3 regions of the Streptosporangium sp. NPDC020145 genome follow, and region 1 is predicted to be linked to each of the others. Evidence: riboswitches for the same ligand, from Rfam matches in the RefSeq annotation. Region 1 holds a riboswitch; each other region holds the start of a gene.
The links. Region 1 has a riboswitch for cyclic di-AMP ahead of ABZ463_RS29415 (NlpC/P60 family protein). Riboswitches for the same ligand answer to the same signal wherever they lie in the genome.

Region 1 (4,022 bases):
TCGAAGGTGAGACAGAAGACCCTGCGCAGTCCGAGGTCTCCGGCGACGCCGATGAGACGGGAGACGATCCGGTGGCCGATTCCCATACCCCGGCAGTCGGGATCGACGGCGACCGTGCGAATCTCGGCCAGGTCCTCCCACAGGACGTGCAGTGCTCCGCAGCCGACGACCTTTCCCGCCACGTCGGCCACCCAGAACTCCTGGATGTCCTCATAAAGGGTGACGGTCGCCTTCTCCAGCAGGCGCGGCCCCGCTCCGGCGTAGGTGTCGACCAGGCGGCGGATGGCGCGGACGTCCGGCGTCCTGGCCCTGCGCACCGTGATCTCCGCCGACGATCCTTCCGGGACGTCGCCGGAGACCGCCACCGACTCCCCTTCCGGGGCCTCCGGGGAAACCGCGTCCCGGCCGGGTACGGCCCGCACCGGGGACTGTTGCGCAACCTGCTCCATGACTGATCAGAGTACGTCCTCGTCACCGCTTGTTTACGGCCTGCCCTTATCTCGGTCGCGGGGTCCGCCGGATGAATCTCGCCGTCTTCTTCGCGCCCCGGGAGGCCGCCCGGCGAGCGCGCCTCGACCGGCCTTGTCCGAAGGCCCGGACCTGCGAGAATCTCCACCCCCGCGCCGGGGGAGGCGGATGCCCGGCGTGGCACATATGTCGATCATGAAATTACGTGACCCGACCGTGACATTTCAGTTGCGAAAGCTCCACCGGCTTCACAGTTCTGGTTGAGCATGAACCGCCAATTGCACTAATGTCCGTCCTCGATGTCAGCACCCGTAAAGTGCTGCGCCGCCGAATCCCCGACTCGGGGAACCGGGGACCCACCCTCCAGCCGTCCCCCGGGGTGAATCCGATGTGCCACCGGCGCCTCGGTAGGGCTGCCTCCGGCCCGAACCCGTCAGCTAACCCGGTAGGCGGCCGAGAGAGGAGCCTGTTGGTGAAGCGCACGCGCAACCGTGGGAGAGAGAGCGCGGGCGGGAACGCCCGCCATCGAGAACACCGGGTGCGCAGGCCGCGGCACAAGGTGGTGATCGCCGGGCTCGCCTTCGCCTCCCTGCTCCTCGGCGCCCCCTTCGCCGCGACCGCGGAGCCGAAACCGAGTCTGCAGGAGCTCGCCAAGCAGGCCGAGAAGCTGCACACCGAGATCGAGACGCTCACCGAGCAGTACAACGGCGGGCGGGTCAAGCTCAAGCAGGCGCAGCGCGCCGCGGAGAGCGCGAAGAAGACCCTCGCCGCCAGCGAGTCGCAGCTGGCCGAGCGGCGCACGAAGGCCACCCTGCTCGCCCAGAGCACCTACATGGCGGGTGGGCTCGCCTCGGCGCTGGCCTTCACCCAGTCGTCCAACCCGGACACCTTCCTCGACCAGGCCACCACGAACTACGCGCTCCAGCAGCAGCAGAGCGAGGAGGTCGCGCAGGTCAGCAAGGCGATCGAGACCGCCCAGCGCGCGCAGGCCAGCGCCAAGGCCCGCACCGACGAGGTCAAGGACCTCCTGTCCGACCTCGGCGACCGGCGGACCAAGATCGAACGGCTGGTGAAGCGGGTCGAGAGCGACCTGTTCAGCGAGGTGCGTTCGCAGGCCGGGCGCAACCGGGGCAGCCGGGTCAAGGTCAACGTGCCGATCATCGGCTCGGGCAAGGCCGCCGAGGCCGCCCGCTGGGCCCTCACCCAGCAGCTCAAGCCGTACGTGTGGGGGGCCGAGGGCCCCAACTCCTTCGACTGCTCCGGCCTGGTGATGTGGGCCTACCAGAAGGTCGGCATCAGCCTGCCGCACTACACGGGCGACCAGTGGACCGCGGGCACCCACATCTCCTCAAGGAGCGACCTGCGCCCGGGAGACCTCGTCTTCTTCTACAGCGACCTGCACCACGTCGGGATCTACATCGGCGCGGGCCTCATGGTCCACGCGCCGCAGACCGGCGACGTCATTCACATCGCCCCGATCGACAACCGTCCCTTCGCGGGCGGGGTGCGCATCGCCGACTGAGCCGCCTGAACCGGCCGGACCGCCCGGACCGGCTGGGCCGGCTGGACCGCCCCGAACCGCCGACGGCGGTTCGGGGAAGGACGCACCCGGGTCGCGTACGGCCGCAGCGGCCCCTCAGGGGGCCCCTGCCGTACGCGGGGGTCCGGGACGGCATCGGGTAAGGGCTCGCCTCAGATGAGGCGTCTGCGGGCCGCCCAGGCGACGGCCTCGATGGCCGTCGCCACGCCGATGCGGTCGCAGATTCCGCGGAGTCTACGGCGGACCGTTCTTCCGCTGATGTCGAGGCGGCGTCCGACCCGGTCGACCGTGACGCCCTTGGCCAGCTCCGCCAGCAGCACGAGGTCCTCATCTGTGAGGCCGACCTCGCCCATGCCCAGGAGGCTGTCGCCGCGACGGGAATCCACTTCGGGATATGCCATCTGGAGTCGCTCCCCCCGCACCTGCTAATCGAGGCGTGAGTTGTCTGGAATCAGTGTCGCCCGTCAGGAACGGTAAACGGCTTGTTCAAAGGTCGTCAAGTTCCACACTTCATAGAGGTAGCACGCGCTGTTGACATAGTGGTCGCTACGTGAAGTACTCATGATATGTCGGCGCCTTTATGGTTAAGTCACGGACAAGTCAGGGTCCGTGGCCGGGGGCGCCCGCCGCGCGCCACGTCCTCGCAGACCAAGGTTTCGCCGGAGCCCCGCCGACCACGGCCCCGGCGCCGGCCGGCCGTATGGTTATGACCTATATGTGAATTTCGCCGGAAAAAGTGGAGCCCTTCCGCGCGCTTCGCCGAGCGCCTCACTACCCCTTGACGTGGCGGTTGGAAACCCTCCGCAATGGGAGGATGCCATGCCCCAGATTTACGGCATTCGGCGCAAATCTGGCGTAACATGCCGTTTACCGTACGGTATCGAACACACTGGAAATAGAGTTTCCGTCCTCCGTTTGGCCCCAATCAAATCACCGGGCTCCGGGCCCCACATGAGACCGGGCCCGCCGCCCGGCCCGCCGTGAGGGGAGCCGGGCAACGGGCCCGGTGCAGGGAAGGAAGGGTCAGCCCGTGGGCTTGACCAGCGGGAACAGGATGGTCTCGCGGATGTTCTTACCGGTGAAGGCCATGATCAGACGGTCCACGCCGACCCCCACGCCACCCGTCGGCGGCATGGCGTACTCAAGGGCGGTGAGGAAGTCCTCGTCGAGCTGCATGGCCTCCGGGTCGCCGCCCGCGGCGAGCAGGGACTGCTCGGTGAGGCGGCGGCGCTGCTCGATCGGGTCGCTCAGCTCCGAGTAACCGGTGCCGAGCTCGGTGCCGAACCCGATCAGGTCCCACTTCTCGGTCAGCAGCGGGTTGTCCCGGTGCGTCCTGGCCAGTGGGGAGGTCTCCAGCGGGTAGTCCATGACGAACGTCGGCTGGACGAGGGTGTGCTCGACGAGCTCCTCGAACAGCTCCTGCACGAGCTTGCCCTGGCCCCACTTGGCGTCCCAGTGGATGTCGCGCGCGTCGGCGAGCTTGCGGACCTGGTCGAGCGGGGTCTCGGTCGTGACCTCCTCGCCGAGCGCCTCGGAGACCGAGCCGTAAACGGTGACCCTCGGCCACACCGGCAGCCCCAGGTCGATCTCCTGGCCGTCGTGGACCACCACGGAGTGCCCGAGGGCGGCCACGACCGCCCGCTGGATCATCCGCTGGGTCAGGTCGGCGATCCCGTTGTAGTCGAGATAGGTGCCGTAGGCCTCCATCATCGTGAACTCGGGGTTGTGGGTGGCGTCCGCGCCCTCGTTGCGGAAGTTGCGGTTGATCTCGAAGACCTTCTCGATGCCGCCCACCACGAGCCGCTTGAGGTAGAGCTCGATCGCGATGCGAAGGTAGAGCTCCATGTCGTAGGCGTTGATGTGGGTCCTGAACGGCCTGGCCGCCGCCCCGCCGTGGATCGGCTGGAGCATCGGCGTCTCGACCTCCAGGAACCCCTCCTCGTGCCAGAAGTCACGGATGGACCGCACGACCGCGCTGCGGGTGTAGGCCATCTTGCGCGCCTCGTCGTTGACG
Region 2 (4,022 bases), on a different contig from region 1:
GTGTTCTTGATCCGGTCGGCCGACCACGACGCCCAGGTCTGGGTGGACAGGCCGTACTCGCGCAGATAGGTCTCCGCCCACATGCCGAACGGCCAGCGCAGCACCGCGACGGCCACGGAGATCACCAGCACGCCGAGCAACGCCCGCAGCCACCACGGCCCCCGCAGGCGGCCCAGCAGCCGCGCGCCGAGCGGGGTGGCGACCAGCACCCCGGCCACGACCAGCGTCAGGCCCAGGGACAGGTAGGACGGCAGGCTCACCGCGGCGTCGAACGCCTCCGCCCTGGCGATCTGCGCCGGGGTGAAGTCACGGGCCGGGTCCGGCGCGACGTACGGCGCCGCCTCGGGCAGCGCCCGCCACGGCGTGGTGAACGCCACGACCGCCAGCGTGATCGCCCCCAGGACGGCGAGCGCGATCCCCGCTCCCCTGGCCCCGCCCCGCTCCCGCGCCGGTGTCTCCTCCACGCTCCGCGTCATGAGAGTTCCCTCCGGAGATGGTCGCGCCACGCGGCGGTGAACTCCGCGCGCGACAGGCCCAGCGTGCTGCCGACATCGCTACCGTAAAGCCTCACCAGCGCCTTCTCACCGAAGCGCTCCGCGACGTACCGGCACGCGAGCCAGGCCTCCTCGTAGGCCTGCGCGAGTCTGGGGGCGCCGGGGGAGAAGCCGTCCCCGCCGGGAAGCTCCGTGGGCAGGACGCCCGCGCGCACCTCGGCCGCGAGCTCGGCCGCAACGGTCCTGACGGCGATCCCCGCGTCCCGGTAGCCCACGTAGTCGGCGAACCCCTCCGACAGCCACATCGGGACCCGCCCGCCCCTGGTGGCGCCGGTCGCCAGATGGGTCAGCTCGTGGGTGATCACCACGTCCCTGCCGGTCTCGCTGAGCCTGGCGTATCCCGTCGGCACCACGATCACCCGGTCCGCGGTCGCCAGCGCGGCCAGCCCGCCGGTCTGCGCCGTCCCCGCGAGCTCCGCGGCCTCGTCGTCGGTCGCGGGGACCACGACCACCGCCCTGACCGGCCCCCAGACCCGCGCGATCGTACGGCAGGCGCGGTCGGCCCTGGCCGCGAGATCACGCAGTTCGGCGGGCGGGACACGGTGGCCGACGGCAAGGGAGCGCTCGCCCCGGACCACCTCGGCGGCGCCGGGCCACAGGTCGCGGGCCGTCTGCGGCGTGGGCCTCGCCCCGCCGAGCCCGGCGCCCGCCAGCGCGAGCATCCCGGCGAGCACGGCGCGGCGCCCCTTCGGGACGGACATGGCAGCCGATGCTAGCCGACGCCCCGGCCGGAACGTTCCCCGGCAGGCGGCGGCCCCGCCCATCCGCGGGAGGATGGGCGGGGCCGTCCGCCGCTGTCAGGTGCCGGGACGGACCGCTCCTGCGAAGGCGGACCTGTAGTACCCCTTCAACGTCACGATCCTGACCGACTTGCCGCTGCTCGGCGAGTGGATCATCTTGCCGTGGCCGACGTACATGCCGACGTGGCCCTTGCCGTAGAAGAACAGCAGGTCACCGAGGTGCAACTTGCTCCACGAGACCTTCTTCCTGACCGCGCGGTACTGGCTGCCCGTCACCCGGGGGAGGGAGACGCCCGCCTTGCGCCACGCGTACTGGACCAGGCCCGAGCAGTCGAACGCTCCGGGACCGGAGGCACCCCACCGGTACGGATCGCCGATCTGTTTCCTGGCCGTCGCCACGGCCGTCCTGGCCCTGGACCGCTGCCGTGCGGCCCGGTTCATCGCGGCCTTCGCCGTGCGCTTGACACGGGCCTTCGCCGTGTTCGCGGCAGTGCCCTCCGACGTGCCCTTCGATGCGCTCTTCGACGTGTCCTTCGCCGTACTCCTGGCCTGAACCGCGACCGCGGTATCCGTCGTCGCCTGTGCTGTTGCCGGCCCCAGTGCCACCGCTCCGGTTGAGGCGGTCAGCGTGAGGACGAATCCACCCAGGTAAAGGCGGAAAAAGCGCGACAAACGGGGGTTTTGCAGGGTGGTAGACAGGATTTCTCCTTGGGACTTCCACTGATGCCTACCGGGTTAGCTGACGGGTTCGGGCTGGGAAGACGCCCTACGACGGCAAACGCGTCGATTCACCCCTGGCCACATGTCAAGGGCCGATGGTTCCCCGGCTCCGTGCCTCCTGGCTGCACGAACTCGGCGGGCCGCCGTGATGGGAACCGATCCCTTCGGGGAACGGCGGCCGACTGGATATCTATACGGACACCGGCCCGCAGGACCGGCATTCGACGCGGTGGCATGGCTTGCTCACTGCGACCGCCAGAAGGTACCCCGATCACCAAGCCCCGGCAAAGACCCCATCAAATACGAAGATCCACAAAAAGGTTTTCATGTTTACGAAAGGCCTGATAGTGCGGCATCACGATCTTATAAATATGACCCTCGTCACATTCGAAATGATCTTCCAGAGAAGCACAACAAGTGTCACATAAATCACATTTATCAGTGACTTCCCAAAGCGCCCCTTCACCTACAAGGGCGTCGAACAGGACCACTCCGGCGATCCCGGGCATGCCAAACGGGCCGCCCGTGGAACGGACGGCCCGCGGTCGCGAAGGCGTTCAGACGGCCCCCAGAGGCCCCGTGGACATGGACGGGGCCAAGGGGGGTCAGGGACGGACGGCCCCGAGCAGACGGCCGCCGTAGGAGGAGAGGGGGACGACCTTGACGACGTCCCCGGTCTGGGGAGCGTGGATGATCTTGCCGTTGCCCGCGTAGAGCCCGACGTGCCCCAGGCCCTGGCTGAAGAGGATGTCCCCCGGCTGGAGGTCGCTCAGCGAGACCTTGCGCTTGGCGCCCCAGCTCCACTGCTCCCAGGTGGTGCGGGGCAGGCTCACGCCTCCGCTGCGCCAGGAGGCCTGCACGAACCCCGAGCAGTCCCAGCTGTCCGGGCCGGTGCCGCCGTACCGGTAGGGCTTGCCGAGCTGGGCGAAGGCGAAGGTCAGCGCGGCCCTGGCGTTGCCCGAGGCGGAGCCGTTGTACTGCATGCCGGTGCTGTTGGGGTCACCCGGCCTGAAGGTGCCGAGGTCGCGCAGCACCTTCGTCTGGATTTTGATCATCTTCTCGACCTTCTCCTTCTCCTCGGCCAGCTCGTCGCGCGTCTGGTCCGCGTCGGCCAAGGCCTGCTTGGCCTTGTCGCGGTTGTCACGCAGCGTCTTGTTGGCCTCGTCGAAGGCGTGCAGGCTCTCGGCACGGGAGGCGGAGATCTGGTCGGCCGTGGCCAGGCCGCTCAGCACCAGGTTGGGGTTGACCTCACCGACGAGGTTCGGCCAGCCGATGGCGCCGCCCTGGTAGGTGGTGACGGCCATGGTGACGAGGTCGTCGCGGAGCCCGGCGACCTTCGCGGACTGCTTCGACAGGTCGGCGTTCAGGTCCGCGTACTTCTTGCGGGCCCTCTTCCACTTCTCGCCCGCCTGGTTGTACTTCTCGACGAGCTGGTCGGCCTGCTCGTTGAGCTTGGCCAGCTTCTGCTTGGTCTGCGCGACCGTCGGCTTCGGCTTGGCCGCCGCACTCCCGATCGGAGTCACGAGCAGGGCCAAGGCCAGTCCCGCAGCCATCGGCACACGCACGAACCCAACCGGCACACCCGCCACGGCCACGACGCCGCCTCCCCACGCAAAGACCACGTAAAGACCTGGGGCGAAATAGTACAGAACCGGTAAGGGTCAGCTCACCTTTTTGGCGGTTTTGTTCTTTACCTGTAGATGTCAGCCAGGAGGCGGCCCGAGCCGGGAAGGACGGATCAGGCGCGCCCGAGCCTGCGCAGGAGCAGCACCGCGGGAACGGGCCTGGCGCCCATCCGGCGGACCGACTCGGCCACCTCGCGGTCGGAGGAGACGACCGCGACGGCCCGTCCGACGGGCTCGGCCCGCACGAGCTGGCGGATCAGGTCGTCGGCGATCTGCCCGGGGGAGCTGAACATCACCCGGACGCCGCGCGGCGCGGAGACCGGCACCGGGCCGTTCAGCTCGGCGCCGTCGAAGACACAGGTCAGCTCGGTGCGGGTCTGGGC
Region 3 (4,022 bases), on a different contig from region 1:
AACAGCGCGCCGTCCCGTCTCCGTACGGCGGGCGGGCGCTCACCGGGCCCGGCCTGGGCCGGGGCTGCGGCGTGCGGAGTCATCGATCGGCCTTTCGGGGGGCTTTCCTGGCTGGTTTCTCTGTGGGCCCCACCGGTCCCGGGGCGACGGGACCGGTGGGGGAAGCGGATCAGCCAGCCGCCTTGACCCCGGCGTCGAGGAACCTCTGCCAGGCCTGGTCGTAGGGGACCGAGCCCTGGTCCATGCCCTCAAGGATCTTCTCGACCGCGGTCTTCACCTGGGCGTGCTTCTCACCCAGGAAGACCGGCTGCAGGTTCTCGACCGACGCGCCGAAGATCCGGCCGGTCGGCGCGTCGTTGAAGAACGGGTTCCTCAGGTCGCCGACCGCCGGGTCCCGCTGGGCGGGCAGGGAGCTGGGGAAGGCGGCGGCCTCCTGGAAGGCCATGATCTGGCCGTCCTTGCCGGTGAGGTAGTTCACCACCTCGGCGGCCTCCTTCGGGTGCTTGCTCTGCCTGGGCACGGCCAGGTAGGAGCCGCCCCAGTTACCCGCGCCTCCCGGCACCGTCGCGACGTCCCACTTCCCCTTGCCGGGCTCGCCCGCGGCGCCGGAGACCACGCCGAGCATCCAGGCGGGGCAGCCCATCGTGGCGAAGCCGCCCTTCTTGATGGCGGCGTTCCAGGGCGGGGTGAAGGAGGCCAGCTTGGCGGTGAGCCCGGCCTCGCTGAAGCTCCTGACCGTGTCGAAGGCGGTCTTCACGGCGGGGTTGGTGTCGATGACGAGCTTGTTGGACGTGTCGATGTAGGTGATGTCGCCGTTCCTCTGCGCCTCCTGGGCGAGGATCACGTTGTAGAAGGTGTTCGGGCCGTCCAGGAAGCGCGGCGCGTCCTTTCCGGGATTGGCGGCCTGGAACCTCCTGCCGACGTCCATGAAGGACTTCCAGTCGGGCCAGAGCCTGCCGACCTCCTCGCGGTCCGTGGGCAGGCCCGCCTTCTCGAACAGGTCGGTGCGGTAACACATGGTCATGCCGCCGATGTCGGTGCCGAGAGCGAACAGCTTGCCCTCGGCGTTGACGCCGTTGTCCCACTTGGCAGGGGGGAAGTCGGCCTTGCGGCCTCCGAGGCCGTACTGCCCGAGGTCGGTGAAGAACTGCGGGCGGGCCTTCATCAGGCCCATCGCGCCCTCGTCCAGGGCGACCACGTCGGCCGCGCCGCTGCCCGCCTGCAACCGCTGGAGCAACTGGGGCAGGTAGACGTCCTCGAAGCGGTCGGTCAGGTTCTGGTATCTGATCTGGATGCCGGGGTGGGCGGCGTTCCAGGCCTGGGCGGCCTTGTCGTAGCCGAAGTTCTCGCCGCCGCCGAAGGTGTGCACGGTGACGACGACCGGTTCGGCCGCCGTGGACGCGGGCCCGTCCGTCCCGCCGGAACCGCACGAGGTCAAGGCCAGCGCCGCGGCCGTGACCGTCGTGACCGCGGCGAGCCTGCCGCGCCGCCTGTGGTTCAACATTCCGGACCCCTCTCAGGTCGTTCGCCCGAATCGGTGGGAGGTGTCGTCACGGGCCGGTCCCCGACAGACGCGGCTCTGCGACGAGGCGGTTCCTCAACGTGTTGGGAGCGCTCCCACGAAGCGTGGCCGACGGGTGGGCCGACGTCAATACGACGAGACGCAACCGTTACCCTCCTCCGTTTCCATTGCGACTTATGGGCTCAAACGACCGCAAAATGGATGTGCTTCTTTTTGGGAGCGCTCCCATATCGACGGAGGGACGGGACGCCGAAAGGGCCGTGGCTCGGGGAGCCACGGCCCTTTCCGGATTCGGGGGATCACCGCCGCGGCGGGCGGGGAGTCCGCCGCGGATGGGGGTCTCGTACGGCGGGGGCCGTACGGAGGGAGGGGATGGGGTCAGCCGCTGTAGACCGGGTAGCCGTAGCCGACGACCTGGGAGGTCGGACGGATGCGCTGCTCGACCTTGCCGTTGCCGGTGTTGCCCTCGATCGTGGTGATCGTGCCGTTGCCGTTGTCCTGCTTCACGAAGCCGACGTGGTCGATCCCGTCGAGGTCCTTGCCGCCCTTCCAGTCGAAGTAGACGACGGCGCCGGGCTTGGGAGTGGTGCCCCAGTGGCCGTTTTCCCTGAACCACTTGGCGTGGGTGACGGTGTAGGCGTCCCAGCCCATGGTGGGGCGGATGCCGGCCTGCTCGCCGACCCAGGAGACGAACATCGCGCACCAGGGGGCGTTGGCGTAGTCCTGGATGCGGCCGCCATCGCGGGCGGTGGTCTCCTTGGCGCGCTCACTGGACATGTACCAGGAGTGGAACTTGGTGCCGCCGCCCTGGGCGTTCTCGCTGACGCCGATCTGCTGGGAGGCGATGTTCAGAACCTGCTGGGCGGTCACCTTGGGCAGGCGCTCGGCCGTGGTCTGGAGGCTGGTCTTGGCGGTGTCCGCGCTCGCGTTCCGGACGGTGGCGGACGTCTGCTCGGGGGTGTCCGCCAGGGCGGGTCCACCGGCGACGACTCCGCCGCTGAGGGCGATGGCGGTGCCGAGGATGACACGGGCCAGGTAGTGCGTCTTGGGGGTGGAGGTAAGGCGGTGCTTGGCCATGGGGTACTGCTCCTTGCGTCGCTTCCATGCCGCCTACCGGGTTAGCTGACGGGTTCGGACTGGAAAGTGTCCTACAGCGCGTATGCGCTGATTCACCCCAAAGGACCTGGGTCCCCGGTTCCGCGAGACTCGCGGATTCGGCGGCCGTGTCCATCAGGCGGATGTCCACCTGGTGGAGCACGGTCGGGCAATGTCGTGGCAATGCGCTGACCTGCGAAGGTCTGGGCGTTCGCCGCGAATTCGTTGAACGTACGTGAACCGGACAGACGATTACAAGTCCGACACATTGCCTTGGCTTGGGAATGGGCCCCGTTCGAGGGGGAAGACTGGGGCCTCGTCGACCCGAGACGATCTCCCTTTCGGTGACGCGATCCCCGGTGGGAGAGGGGATCGCGACACGACGGGCACGGTGAAGGGCAAGGGCAAGGACTTCGCGTGCCAGGTAAACGTAGATCTTTTGGCCGACCCCTCCTCCACCGGGTCAAGAGGGGGTCTCTTTACCCGTCCCGGCGGGGTCGCCCCCGGCCCCGGGGCCGGTCAGGGACGTGACGTGAGCGCGGCGAACCGTACGCCCGTGAGCTCCTCGGAGACGATCCACAGCCGCCGCGCCAGGTCTTCGTCGAGAGCCCTGGGCGAAGGCGTCAGCGCCCTGGGGCCCGGGCCGACGTACGTGCCGCCGGTCACGCCGGGGTGGGTCGCGGCGTACAGGGAGGGGAGGGCCCCTTTCTCCGGAGCCTTGAGCGCCAGCCGCATGAAGGAGGTGACCGGCCGGGTGAACACGCCCGGCCGCATGATCGAGGTGGCCGTCGGCCCGGGATGGACGGCCAGGCTGAGCAGTTTGCCTCCGGCCAGGCGCTGTAGTTCGAGGGCGAACAGCAGGTTGGCCAGCTTGGACCTGCAGTAGGCGCCGAAGCGGCGGTAGTCGTTCTCCAGCCCCAGGTCGTCGAAGTCGATCCGCCCCATCGCGTGCGCGCCACTGGAGACCGTGACGACCCTGGCCCCCTGTCCGGCCAGCAGCCGGGGCAGTAGCGACCCGGTCAGGGCGAAGTGCCCGAGATGGTTGACGCCGAACTGGGCCTCGAAGCCGTCGGCCGTCGTCCGCCGTGGAATCATGGCGACGCCCGCGTTGTTGACGAGGAGGTCGATTGGCCGGTCAAGGTCGTCCGTGAACGCCCGCACCGAGGCGAGATCGGCCAGGTCAAGGCCTCTGAGCTCGACCCGTCCCTCCGGGGCCGCCGCCCTGACCCTCTCCAACGCCACCCGCCCCCTGGCCCGGTCGCGCGCGGTCATGATCACCTCGGCGCCTCGCCGGGCGAGGTGCAGGGCGGTCGCCAGCCCTATCCCGCTGCTGGCACCCGTGACCAGTGCCGTACTGCCGGACAGGTCGGGAATGTCATCAGCGGTCCACATGATCGGCGTCTCC

Region 2: it holds a riboswitch for cyclic di-AMP, as region 1 does, so the genes downstream of both, ABZ463_RS10825 (C40 family peptidase) here and ABZ463_RS29415 (NlpC/P60 family protein) in region 1, are expected to answer to the same signal.
Region 3: it holds a riboswitch for cyclic di-AMP, as region 1 does, so the genes downstream of both, ABZ463_RS01115 (CHAP domain-containing protein) here and ABZ463_RS29415 (NlpC/P60 family protein) in region 1, are expected to answer to the same signal.

What each region holds. Positions count from the first base shown of each region.
Region 1 is NZ_JBEXZT010000020.1:105,463-109,484, reverse strand. It holds gene ABZ463_RS29420 (amino-acid N-acetyltransferase) at 1-449, opposite strand, end outside; cyclic di-AMP (ydaO/yuaA leader) riboswitch at 784-935, shown strand; gene ABZ463_RS29415 (NlpC/P60 family protein) at 941-1,990, shown strand; gene ABZ463_RS29410 (LuxR C-terminal-related transcriptional regulator) at 2,161-2,361, opposite strand; gene lysX (bifunctional lysylphosphatidylglycerol synthetase/lysine--tRNA ligase LysX) at 3,032-4,022, opposite strand, start outside.
Region 2 is NZ_JBEXZT010000004.1:533,977-537,998, reverse strand. It holds gene ABZ463_RS10835 (M48 family metallopeptidase) at 1-476, opposite strand, end outside; gene ABZ463_RS10830 (hypothetical protein) at 473-1,255, opposite strand; gene ABZ463_RS10825 (C40 family peptidase) at 1,352-1,735, opposite strand; cyclic di-AMP (ydaO/yuaA leader) riboswitch at 2,004-2,162, opposite strand; gene ABZ463_RS10820 (NlpC/P60 family protein) at 2,620-3,567, opposite strand; gene ABZ463_RS10815 (NYN domain-containing protein) at 3,753-4,022, opposite strand, start outside.
Region 3 is NZ_JBEXZT010000001.1:260,396-264,417, forward strand. It holds gene ABZ463_RS01105 (sugar ABC transporter permease) at 1-83, opposite strand, end outside; gene ABZ463_RS01110 (ABC transporter substrate-binding protein) at 170-1,504, opposite strand; gene ABZ463_RS01115 (CHAP domain-containing protein) at 1,901-2,599, opposite strand; cyclic di-AMP (ydaO/yuaA leader) riboswitch at 2,615-2,752, opposite strand; gene ABZ463_RS01120 (oxidoreductase) at 3,137-4,009, opposite strand.